2 regions of the Vogesella sp. genome follow, and region 1 is predicted to be linked to the other one. Evidence: riboswitches for the same ligand, from Rfam matches in the RefSeq annotation. Region 1 holds a riboswitch; the other holds the start of a gene.

Region 1 (5,766 bases):
CGCGGATCATGTCTGCGTGGCCGTTGCTGGCGACGCGGTTGGCCAGCAGACCGGCCCACGGCAGCTGGCCGTGGTCGCGCAGGCCGCGGGCAATGGCCAGCGCGGTGCCCACCATGGCGCTGCAGTCCAGCACCGCCAGCACTGGCACGCCAAACTGTTTTGCCAGGTCGGCGCTGGACGGCTGGCCGTCGTACAGGCCCATGACGCCTTCGATCAGCACGTAGTCCACCTCGGCGGCGGCTTGCGCCAGCAGGTGGCGGCACTGGCTTCCGGTGCACATCCACAGGTCCAGCACGTCTACCGTGCTGCCGCTGGCGGCGGCCAGCAGCAGCGGGTCGATGAAGTCCGGCCCGGTCTTGAACACGCGCACGCGGTAGCCGTCGCGCACCAGACGGCGCGCCAGCGCGGCGGTGACGGTGGTCTTGCCCTGGCCGGAGGCGATGGCGGATAGCAAAAGGGCTTTGCAGCTCATGGGGCTTTCTTTATTTGGTTTTTGGCCACGAAAACCACGAAAGGGCACGAAAAACTACTGTTGCTTGCCGTTTGGCTTGGGCATTTTGGGTGCCATTCAGGCCTGCGTGCTATGGCAATGGGCAGCTTTGCTTTTGTGTTCTTTCGTGGCTAATGGGTTTTGTCTTGGTATTTATCGAGCCAAGCCGTCGGGCATGGCGGAAAACGTTTTGCCACGAAAACCACGAAAGGGCACGAACAAAAGCCCGTTACTCATTACTGTTTGGCCCAGGTACTTTGGATGCCATTCACGCCTGCTTGCCCTGGCAATCGGCGGTTTTGTTTTTGTGTTCTTTTGTGTTTTTCGTGGCCAACGGGTTTCAGGTTCTCTCTGCCTACCACTCCACGCCGGGCTGGGCGGCGATGCCGGCGGCGAAGGCGTGCTTCACCAGCGTCATGTCGGTAACAGTATCGGCGGCTTCCACCACCGCGTCCGGCACGCCACGGCCGGTGACGATCACGTGCTGGTGCAGCGGGCGCGCCAGGATGTCGTCCAGCACCTGCTCTACGTCCAGGTATTTGTATTTCAGCGCGATGTTCAGCTCGTCCAGTAGCACCAGGCCGATGGCCGGGTTTTGCAGCATCTCGCGCGCCTTGGCCCAGGCTTCGGCGGCGCGGGCCATGTCGCGGTCGCGGTCTTGCGTGTTCCAGGTGTAGCCCTCGCCCATGGCGTGGAACTGCACCTGCTCGGGGAAGCGGCGCAGGAAGCGTTCCTCGCCGGTTTCCATCGCGCCCTTGATGAACTGCACCACGCCAACCTGCATGTCGTGGCCCAGCGCGCGCATCACCATGCCCAGTCCGCTGGAGCTTTTGCCCTTGCCGTTGCCGGCGTTGACGATGAACACGCCACGGTGTTCGTCAGCGGCGGCAATGCGGGCGTCCATGATTGCTTTTTTGCGCGCCATGCGGGCGTTATGGCGCTCGCTGCGGCCTTGGTCGTCGGTGTGGCTCATGTGGGGTGTCCGGGTAAAAAGCAGGGGTGGCCTGCGTGGGTGATACGGGTAAGGGGGTAGCCCAGCACGTCGCCCAGCGCGTGGGCGTCCAGCTGGGCAATCGGGTAGCGGGCGGCGTTGCCGGCGCCATCCAGCAGCAGGGCATGGCTGGCGACGGCAGGGGAAAATTGCAGGTCGTGGCTGACCAGCAGCACAGCTTTGCCGTCGGCCTGCCAGCGGCGGATCTGCGCTTGCAGCGCGGCCTGGTGGGCCAGGTCCAACGCGTTGGTGGGTTCGTCCAGCAGCAGCAGCGGGCTGTCCTGCATCATTACACTGGCCAGGGCCACGCGCTGGCGTTCCCCGCCGGACAGCGCCTGCAGCGGGCGGTGGGCGAGGCGTGCCAGGTCGAAGGCGTCCAGCGCCGCGGCCAGCCGGGCCGGGTTGCGGCCGTCGTCCGGCCACGGAAAACGGGCGGCGGCGACGGCGTCAGCCACCGCGTAGTCGAACGCGTCGTGGCTGGCTTGCGGCAGCAGCGCCAGGCGCTGGGCGCGCAGGCGCGGTGCGGTGGCAGTCAAAGGTTGGCCGCACAGTGTGATGCGGCCCGCTGCCGGCGCGCGCAGCCCGGCCAGCGTGGCCAGCAGCGTGCTTTTGCCGCAGCCGTTGCGGCCGGCGATCCACCACACTTCGCCGGCGTGTACTTGCCAGTCCAGTTGATGCAGCAGGTGGCGTTGGCCTTGCAGAATGCCCAGATTATCGGTGTGCAGCATCATGCCAGCCTCCGGCGCGCGCGCGACAGCTGCCAGAACAGCACCGGTACGCCCAGCAGCGCGGTGAGAATGCCCACCGGCAGCTGCATCGGGGCGACAACGGTGCGCGCCAGCGTATCGGCCAGCACCAGCAGCGTGGCGCCGGTGAGGATGCTGGCGGGCAGCAAGTGGCGCAGGTGCGGCCCGCATACCAGACGGCAGGCGTGCGGCACCATCAGGCCAACGAAACCGATGCTGCCGCCCTGGCTGACTGCGGTGGCGGTGAGCGTGGCCGACAGCAGCAACAGCAAGCGGCGCAGGCCGGCCAGCGGCACGCCCAGCGTGGCGGCGTGGTCGCCGTGCAGCGCCAGCAGGTTGATGGCGGGCGCCTGCCACCAGGCCAGCAGCATGGCCGGCAGCAGCACCAGCCACGGCCACGGCCGCAGCGGCGTGCCGGACAAGTCCCCCACCAGCCAGAACACCATGCCGCGCAGCTGGTTGTCCTGCGCGATGGTCAGCAATAGCGAGATCACCGCGCCGCAGGCGGTAGACAGCAGCGCGCCGGTCAGCAGCAACAACACGGTGCCGCTGCTGCGGCCAAAGTCGCGCCGCGCCAGCCAGAACAGCACGCCAGACAGCCCCAGCGCGCCGACAACGGCAGCGAGGTCTACTTGCCACACCGCCAGCCCCAGCCACAGCGCGGTGAGCGCACCCACCGAAGCGCCGCCGGATACGCCCATCACGTAGGGGTCGGCCAGCGGGTTGCGCAGCAGCGATTGCATCAGCAGGCCGGCCAGCGCCAGCGCGGCGCCGGTAATCCAGGCGGTGAGGGCGCGCTCCAGCCGCAGCTGCAGCAGGGTGCCGGACAGCGCATCGCCATGGCCCAGCAGCGCTTGCCACAACTGGCTGGCACTCAGCGACACGCTGCCGCTGGCGCAGGCCAGCAGCACCACGCCGGCACTGATGGCGGCCAACAGCGGCAATAACAGGGCAGGGGGCAGCACCGCGCGGCTGGCCGGTGATGCAACGGTAACGGACATAAGGAGAGCCGGATGGCGGCGAAGGGCAGGCGGGCAGATGGCTGGCCGCATGCCGCCCTCCGCAGCATGGTTGTTCGGTGCGGCCAACAGGGTGGCCGCGCACAGCTTGCCGTGGCCGGTATCCGGGCTGGTTTCGCCGCAGGCCCGCCTTCCCGTACCGGCAGGTACAGTGGCGCAGGGGCCGGGCAGCTGCGCGGGGCAGCCTGAAAGAAACACACCGTTGCGGGGGCAGCACAGCTGACGCTGTTTCCCGTTTAACCCGCCGGCTAACACCGGCAGGCACCAAGGCAGGCAGCGATTTTAGCAGAAGGCCTACCGACTGCCGGGCTTGTTTATATTGCCGTGAGAAATAAAAAAACAATAAAACAGTATTTTTGGAAATAAAGCGCGCCTGCTATGGTGACGGCATGACATTGCGGAGCCTCACCATGGCGCACGATCTTTCCGGTTTCGACTTCATCATCCAGCCGGGCTGGAACAACTCCGGCCCCGAGCACTGGCAGAGCCACTGGCAGCAGCTGCTGGGCGCGCAGCGCGTGGCCAACCACGAGTGGCACGCGCCGCAGCTGGACGACTGGCTGGCCGCGCTGGATGCAGCGGTCAACGCCGCCCGCCAGCCGGTGGTGGTGATTGCGCATAGCCTGGGCTGTGCCACGGTGGCGCACTACGCGGCACGCTACGGTAACAAGCTGGCCGGCGCGCTGCTGGTGGCGCCGGCCGATGTGGAGCGCGCCAGCGCCCCGGCCCAGCTGCAACCGTTTGCGCCGCTGCCGCAGGCGGCGCTGCCGTTTGCCGCCCGCGTGGTGGCCAGCGACAGCGACCCGTTCAGCCTGCCGCTGCGCAGCGCGCGCATGGCGGCACTGTGGCAGGCGCCGCTGGCGTGGCTGCGCGGTGCCGGCCATATCAATGTGGCGTCCGGCCATACGCAGTGGGAAGACGGCCTGGCCGAGCTGGCCGCCTTGCTGGCCAGCATCCGCACCACGCAGCAGGCGGCACGCAGCGCCTGAGCGCGGCGATTTGCCGCCTGCGGCATAGTGTCGCACCGCCTTGTGGCGGCTGCGGCCAACCCTAACAATGCCGGCCTTCCCTCATTGAAAGTACGACGATGGCCGTCATTGCCGACAAGAAAACCCCCCGTTACTACACGGTGGCCTGGCGCTGGCATTTCTATGCCGGCCTGCTGGTGGCACCGTTCATGATCATGCTGGCCATCACCGGCATGGTGTACCTGTTCAAGCCGCAGCTGGACCAACTGATGTACGGCAGCCTGCTGACGGTACCGGCCGCCAGCACCCCGGCTCACCCGGCCGACCACCTGGTGGCGGCGGTGAAGGCGCAGTACCCGGGCGCCAGCGTGCTGCGTTACCAGCCGCCGGCGGCAGCCGACGCCAGCGCCAAGGTGATTATCAAGACCGCCGAGGCCAAGCTCGGTGTGTACGTTGACCCGTACCAGGGCACCGTGCTGGGCGCGCTGGACGAGAACAACAACCTGCAAGCCATCATGCTGAAACTGCACGGTGAGCTGTTGATCGGCAAGCAGGGCGACTTGCTGGTGGAGCTGGCCACCAGCTGGGCGCTGGTGCTGCTGGTGTCCGGCCTGTACCTGTGGTGGCCGCGCGGGCGCGGCAAGCTGGCGGTGTTCTGGCCGCGCTTTAGCGCCGGCGGCCGGGCCTTCTGGCGTGATATCCACGCCGTTACCGGTTTCTGGAGCGCCATCTTCCTGCTGTTCATGCTGCTGTCCGGCCTGACCTGGACCGGCTACTGGGGCGAGAAGTTTGCCGCGGTGTGGAGCCAGTTCCCGGCGCAGATGTGGGACGACGTGCCCAAGTCCGACAAAAAGGCCATCAGCCTGAACAGCACCGCCGAAAAAATCGTACCGTGGGCGGTAGAGCCCAGCCCGCTGCCCAAATCCACCGACCCGCACGCCGCGCACAAAGGCGCCGCACCGCAAGCGGCCACGCCGCAGATTCCGCTGCAGCAGGTGGTGGACACCGCTAACGCCCGTGGTGTGGTGCCCGGCTATAACATCGCGCTGCCGGACGGCGACGAAGGCGTGTTTACCGTGTCGGTGTTCCCCGACGACCCGCGCAACGAAGCCACGCTGCACATCGACCAGTACAGCGGCAAGGTGCTGGCCGATATCCGCTTCAAGGATTACGCGCTGGTACCCAAGGTGGTGGAGTTCGGCGTGGTGATCCACGAGGGCAAATTCTTTGGCCTGGCCAACCAGCTGCTGATGGCGGCCATCTGCCTGCTGGTGCTGCTGGGCAGCGTCAGCGGCATCATCATGTGGTGGCAGCGCAAGCCGGCCGGCCGCCTGGGTGCGCCCACCGACGCACCGGACACGCCGCTGTGGAAAGGCGCGCTGCTGATCATGCTGGCGCTGGGGCTGGCCTTCCCGCTGGTAGGTGCCTCGTTTGTCGCCATCCTGCTGCTGGACTGGCTGCTGCTGCGCCGCCTGCCGGCGCTGGCCTTCCTGCGCTAAGCCTGCTACACCGCCCGAACGGGCTTGCGGCCAACCCCCTCGCCAGCCATGGC
Region 2 (5,766 bases), on a different contig from region 1:
TACGACCAGAGCGAAATCACCGCCATCGCGGCGGCGCACATCGCCTGTGACATGCTGTGCCTGATGCGCAACAAGAAGGTAGCCGGCCAGCTCTGACGCCAGCCAATGCGGCCAACGTTGGCCGCACTACCCGCACCGCGCCCGGCAGCCTGCCCGGCGCGGTTTTTCATGCCTGCGGCGGCGGGCTGCCCCAGCGCGGGCGGCGGCCGCTGAGGCCTACCCAGCCGCACAAGACGCCGCATACCAGCGCCAGTACGCTTCTATCATTGGCGAGCAGGCCGGCCAGCAGGAGCATGGCGGCCGCGATCAGCCATAGCGTGCGTTGCGGCCAAGCCAGCGCCAGCGTGCCTTCTTGACGCCAAGCCAGCGCTTGCGTGGCGACTATCCAACCGCTTAACACGACATAGAACAGCAGCGTGGCGTGCGGTAGCAGCCACGGTAGCGCCAGGATGGGCCACACGGCCAAGTTCAGTGCCTGCTGCCAGCGCGACGGCGCGGCAGGCAAGGCTGAGCGGGGCAGCGGTTTGATGTGCAGTGCCAGCAGCAGGCTGAGCAAAACGCCGCCGAGCAAGACGGGCAGGGCAGGCAGTCTGTAGTGTGCGACCACCCACACGAGTACGGTCGTGACCGGAATAATGATGACGGCCGCCAGGCCAAAGGTGTCGAGTTTCATGCTGATTATTGAGAATGGTTTTCAATATCTCAGCATGATGCCATGCGTCATGTCAATGCCATTGGCGTGCCGCTACCACCAGCGCCAGCAGCAGCAGGCTTTCGCACACCTCGATGCCGGCGCCCAGGCAATCGCCGGTCATGCCGCCCAGTTTGCGCTTCAGGTAGGCCCACCAGCACAGCCCGGCCAGCGGCGCCAGCAGTAACACCGGCGCCAGCCAGGCGCTGGCAGCGGCCAACAGCAGGCTGCACAGCCAGAAGTTGGGCCAGTGCGGGCGCCAGGCAAAGCGTTCGCCGCTGCCGGCCGCCAGGCTGGGCAGCGTGGCCGACCACGCCACGGTAAACAGCCGCGCCCAGGCCGGCACCAGTAGCAGCCCGGCTAGTGTTGCGGCCAACCCTGTCGTTGCCGCGATGCCGCCTTGGTCTCCGTGCTGCCCGTGGCCGCTGTGGTAACCGTGGTAGCCCGGATAAGCCGCAGGCGCATCCGGGGAAGCGGGTAACGGCAGTGCACCCAGGGAAGCCGGCGTACCCGGTGACATCATCCCATCCGGTACCGCCGATAGCCCCGCCAAGCTCAGCTTCACCAGCAGCATCAGCAGCACCAGTTTCACGATCAGCTGCGTGGCCAGGCTCAGCACGCCAAAGCTGCCCAGATGCGGGTCTTTCAGCACCTCCAGAAAACGCTCGCGCGAACGGTGCGCCGCGCCCTGGGCGTCGGCCAGGTCAGCCAGGCCGTCGATGTGCAGGCCGCCGGTCACCCACAGCCAGGCCAGCAGGCCGGCCAGTGCGGCCAACCAGGGGTCCACCAGGCTGCCGGCCAGCACCGCCAGCCACACGATGGCGCCCACCAGCACGCCCACCGGCGCAAACCAGCGTGCGGCGTCGGCCAGCCACGCCGGGTCGAAGGTTTTCAGCTGCGGCGTGGGCAGGCGGGTCAGGAACTGGATGGCAAGAATCAGCGATCGCATAAGGCTGTGGATAAGTGTGTGGAAAGGCAGTGCATGGGCAGGGGGCAAGCTGTGCGTGGTGTGTGGATCAACCAGCCACGGGGGGCGACTCCAGCCGCGTCAGGTAAGCCGGGTGGCCGTCCAGGATCGACAGCTGGGCAAAGCCGCCGCGCTGTACCGCCATCAAGCGGGCGACGTTGAATTCGGTGCCCAGCAGCTCGGCCAGCAGCACGTTGATGACGCCGCCGTGGCTGACCAGCACGCGGTGGCTGCCGCGCGCTTGCTGCATCCACTCGGCAAAGCCGGTCAGCACCCGGGTGCGGAAGGCGTCAAAGCCTTCGCCGCCTTCCGGGGTTAGCAGGCCGCGCGCCAGCAGCGTCTGCCAGTCGGGCGTGGTGGCGCAGATATCAGCCAGCGGGCGGTTTTCCCAGCTGCCGAAGTGGCACTCGGTCAGCCCCGGCGCCACGTGCAGCGGCACGCGGCTGGCCAGCGCCTGCTGTACGGCAAACTCGCGGCAGCGTTGCAGCGGCGAGGTGGCCATGCAGGTCACCGGCGCCAGCTGCACGATGCGTTGCCAGCTGGCGGCCATGTCGGCGCGGCCGCGTTCGGTCAGCGGCAGGTCGGTATGGCCGATCAGGCGGCCTTGGTGGTCGATGTCGCCGTGGCGCAGCAGGGTGAGGGTGTAGGGGTTCATGGTGGCAACCTTTTACCGCAAAAGCAGGCAAGAAAAACGCACGCCGCCGCCAGCGCGTGCGGCTGGCCGGCGGCGCTAGGCCAAGCATACCGCCTGGCCGGCGCGCGGGCGATGCTGGCGGGCGCGATCAGGCGTTTTTGCCGGCCACGCCTGCTTCGGCAAAGGTGGCCATGCCGGCGTGCAGCGCGATGGCTTGCTGCAGCAGCGGCAGTGCGGCGGCGGCACCGCTGCCTTCGCCCAGACGGAAGCCCAGGTCCAACAGCGGGCTCAGGCCCAGCGCCTGCAAGGCCAGCGCGTGGCCGGTTTCCTGCGAGCAATGGCTGGCCAGCAGCCACGGCGCGATGTCGGCGTCGATGGCGCGGGCCACCAGCGCGGCGGCGGTGCTGATGAAGCCGTCCAGCAGCAGCGGCACGCCCTGGCGGGCGCCTTCCAGGTAGAAGCCGGCCATGGCGGCGATCTCCAGCCCGCCCAGCTCGGCCAGCACGCCGTGGCCGTCCAGCGTTTGCCCGGCCACACGCGCCAGCGCGTCGGCCACCACCTGGCGCTTGATGGCCAGGCCGGCGTCGTCGACACCGGTGCCGCGGCCCACGATGGCGGCCACGTCATGGCCGGTCAGGCGGCAGATCAGCGCCGCCGACGGCGTGGTATTGCCAATGCCCATATCGCCGGCGATCAGCAGCGTGGCGCCGTCGGCAATGGCACGGCGGGCGGCGTTGCGGCCAACCTCCAGCGCGGCGTCGGCGTCCTGGCGGCTCATCGCGGCTTCACGGCGCAGGTTGCCGCTACCGGCGCGTACCTTGGCGTGCACGATGGGCAGCGCGGACAGGTCGCTGGCCACGCCGGCATCCACCACCTCCAGCCGCGCCTGGTTGACGCGTGCCAGCACGCTGATGGCGGCGCCGCCGTGGACGAAGTTGGCTACCATGGCGCCGGTTACTTCCGGCGGGAACGCCGACACGCCTTCGGCGCAGACGCCGTGGTCGCCGGCAAACACGGTAATGGCCGGTACCAGCGGCAGCGGGATGTCTCGGCCTTGCAGGCCGGCCAGGGTAATGGCGAGCTGCTCCAGTTTGCCCAGGCTACCGGCCGGTTTGGTCAGTTGTTGCTGGCGGGCGTCGGCGGCCTGGCGGGCGCCGAGGTCGGGGGCGGGAATGCGTGGCATGAGGTTTCCTTGCGGTGTGGCAGAGCCTGGCGGGCAGGCGAACCGGCAGACCATACGCCAGCCGCTGCCGGCTGGCAACGGGGCCATGCCGGCGGAGTAATTTGCATGACGCCATTCTGGATTGTGTCAGCCCCGCTATAATGGCGGGCTGCAGGTGTCCGTCCTGCCATGGCAGCGACGGATGAAACGGGAAGCCGGTGCAAGACCGGCGCTGCCCCCGCAACGGTAAGGCCTGGGCGTATACGCCCCAGGCATCGCGTTAACCACTGCCCACACGGCGGGAAGGTGCGATGCTGGCATGGCCAAGCCCGGAGACCGGCCTGCGACGAGCGCGGCGGAATCGCGTTCAGCTGGAGTATCGCGGGGAGGCGATCTGACAGCCTGCTACCGGCGCCTGCCGGCGGTATGCCGTGTCCTTTATTTCTCCGCACTCCCTTTTTGTCCCTACGGAGTGTGTCTACATGTCTTTCAGCAACAAACCCCTGGCCACCCTGGTGGCCCTGGCCTGTGCCCAGGCGGCCGTGGCCAAGCAGCCCGTTACCCTCGATGAAGTGGTGGTCACTGCCTCCCGTGGCCAGGACAACGTGCGTGAGCTGCCGGTGAATGTGTCTGTCATCACCGCCAAAGATATTGCTAGCAGCACGGCGCGTACGGTGCAGGATGTGCTGTCCGGGTTGGCGGGTATCCAGATTCGTAACAGCAGCGGTGCTGCCGATACGGCAGCAGTAGACCTGCGTGGTTTTGGCATTACCGGCCTGAGCAATACCCTGATTCTGGTGGACGGCGTCAAACAGAACACCAACGATTTGTCTGCTCCCAATCTGGGCGTGGTGCCGCTGAGCCAGATAGAGCGTATCGAAGTAGTACGCGGCAGTGGTGCCGTAGCCTATGGTGGCGGTGCGACTGGCGGGGTCATCAATATCATTACCCGCAGCGGTTTCAAGGCGGCCGATAGCGTGCAGGCGACGTTGACTGCCGGTAGCTATAACCTGAAAAAAATCGACTTGTCCGGCCACGCCAGTAGCCAGCATGTGGCACTGGATGCTTATGTGAAGTCGCTCACCACCGACAACTACCGGCAGAACAATGCCGAGCGCAACGATAGCGGCGGCCTGACCACCACGCTACGCCACGAGGATGGCACGCTGCGCTTCTACGCCCGCACCGCCAACCAGGATACGCGTTTGCCCGGTGTGCGTAGCGTGGACACGGCTAATGGCGTGGACGAGTTTGCCAGCAACCCGCGCGGTACCAATAAGCCTAACGATTACATGAGCACCCAGACCGACACTTGGGGCGTACAGGTGAAGCAAGCTGCAGGCGAGGGCATGGTGCTGCTGGATGTTGCGAGCGTGACCAAGAAGCTGCAAGCCGAAAATATCAGTGCCAGCTACAGCAGCAAGCGTCAGCAGAAAACCGATGAAATGACCGCCAGCTTGCGTTATGAGCAGGATGTCGCGCGCCATCGCCTGGTACTGGGTGTAGACGCCATGTCCGGTGATGCCGCGGTGGACAGTGTGGATACCTCCGGTACGGGCAGCAAAAAGATCAAGCAGCGCCACGCCGGTGGCTTTGTGGATGTGCTGCTACGGCCTGCAGAGGGCACGTCGATCAATGCCGGTGTCCGCTCGCAGCACGTTGAAGACAGTGCCAAGGTCAGCAGTAGTTATGAAAACAGCTACCGCAGCAATAAAGAGCTGCGTGCCTGGCAGCTGGGTCTCCGTCAGGCGCTGCTGCCGCAGCTCGATGGCTATGCCAAGCTGGGCCGTAGTTTCCGTATGGCCAATGCCGACGAGCAGGCCTCTGTCACTACCCCGCTGTTGCCGCAGACCTCGCACGATAAAGAACTGGGTGTGTCCTGGCAGCAAGCCGGGCGTGCCGTGCGTGCGGCCTGGTTCCGTTACGACCTGAACCGTGAAATTCATTACAACTCGCTCACATTTGCCAACGTCAACCTCGAACCCACCCGTCGCCAGGGCGTGGAACTGGAAGGCAAGACACCGCTTGCGGCCAACCTTGACCTGAGCGCCGCCGTGACATGGCAGCAAGCCACGTTCCGCAGTGGCGTGGCCAACAGCGTCAATCTGGCCGGCAAAACCGTGCCGCTGGTGCCGCGGCACATGGCTAACCTGTCGCTGGGCTGGGCACCGTCCGAGGCAACGCGTGTGGGCGTGCAGTGGCAATACGTCGGCTCGCAGCGGCTGGATAACGACCAGGCCAACCAGTTTGCCCACAAGCTCGCGGCTTACAGCCTGATCAATGCCAAAGTCAGCCACGACTACAGCAAGACG

What was found. Region 1 has a riboswitch for cobalamin ahead of ACK4FZ_RS17115 (FecCD family ABC transporter permease). Riboswitches for the same ligand answer to the same signal wherever they lie in the genome.
Region 2: linked by a shared signal. The riboswitch ahead of ACK4FZ_RS02695 (TonB-dependent receptor) and the one ahead of ACK4FZ_RS17115 (FecCD family ABC transporter permease) in region 1 are both predicted to bind cobalamin.

The regions. Positions count from the first base shown of each region.
Region 1 is NZ_JBKBHK010000025.1:18,413-24,178, forward strand. It holds gene ACK4FZ_RS17100 (cobyrinate a,c-diamide synthase) at 1-472, opposite strand, end outside; gene cobO (cob(I)yrinic acid a,c-diamide adenosyltransferase) at 846-1,463, opposite strand; gene ACK4FZ_RS17110 (ABC transporter ATP-binding protein) at 1,460-2,212, opposite strand; gene ACK4FZ_RS17115 (FecCD family ABC transporter permease) at 2,209-3,228, opposite strand; cobalamin riboswitch at 3,324-3,530, opposite strand; gene ACK4FZ_RS17120 (RBBP9/YdeN family alpha/beta hydrolase) at 3,657-4,235, shown strand; gene ACK4FZ_RS17125 (PepSY-associated TM helix domain-containing protein) at 4,334-5,713, shown strand.
Region 2 is NZ_JBKBHK010000002.1:12,749-18,514, forward strand. It holds gene speB (agmatinase) at 1-96, shown strand, start outside; gene ACK4FZ_RS02675 (hypothetical protein) at 167-673, opposite strand; gene ACK4FZ_RS02680 (adenosylcobinamide-GDP ribazoletransferase) at 726-1,640, opposite strand; gene ACK4FZ_RS02685 (histidine phosphatase family protein) at 1,708-2,313, opposite strand; gene cobT (nicotinate-nucleotide--dimethylbenzimidazole phosphoribosyltransferase) at 2,441-3,475, opposite strand; cobalamin riboswitch at 3,611-3,814, shown strand; gene ACK4FZ_RS02695 (TonB-dependent receptor) at 3,937-5,766, shown strand, end outside.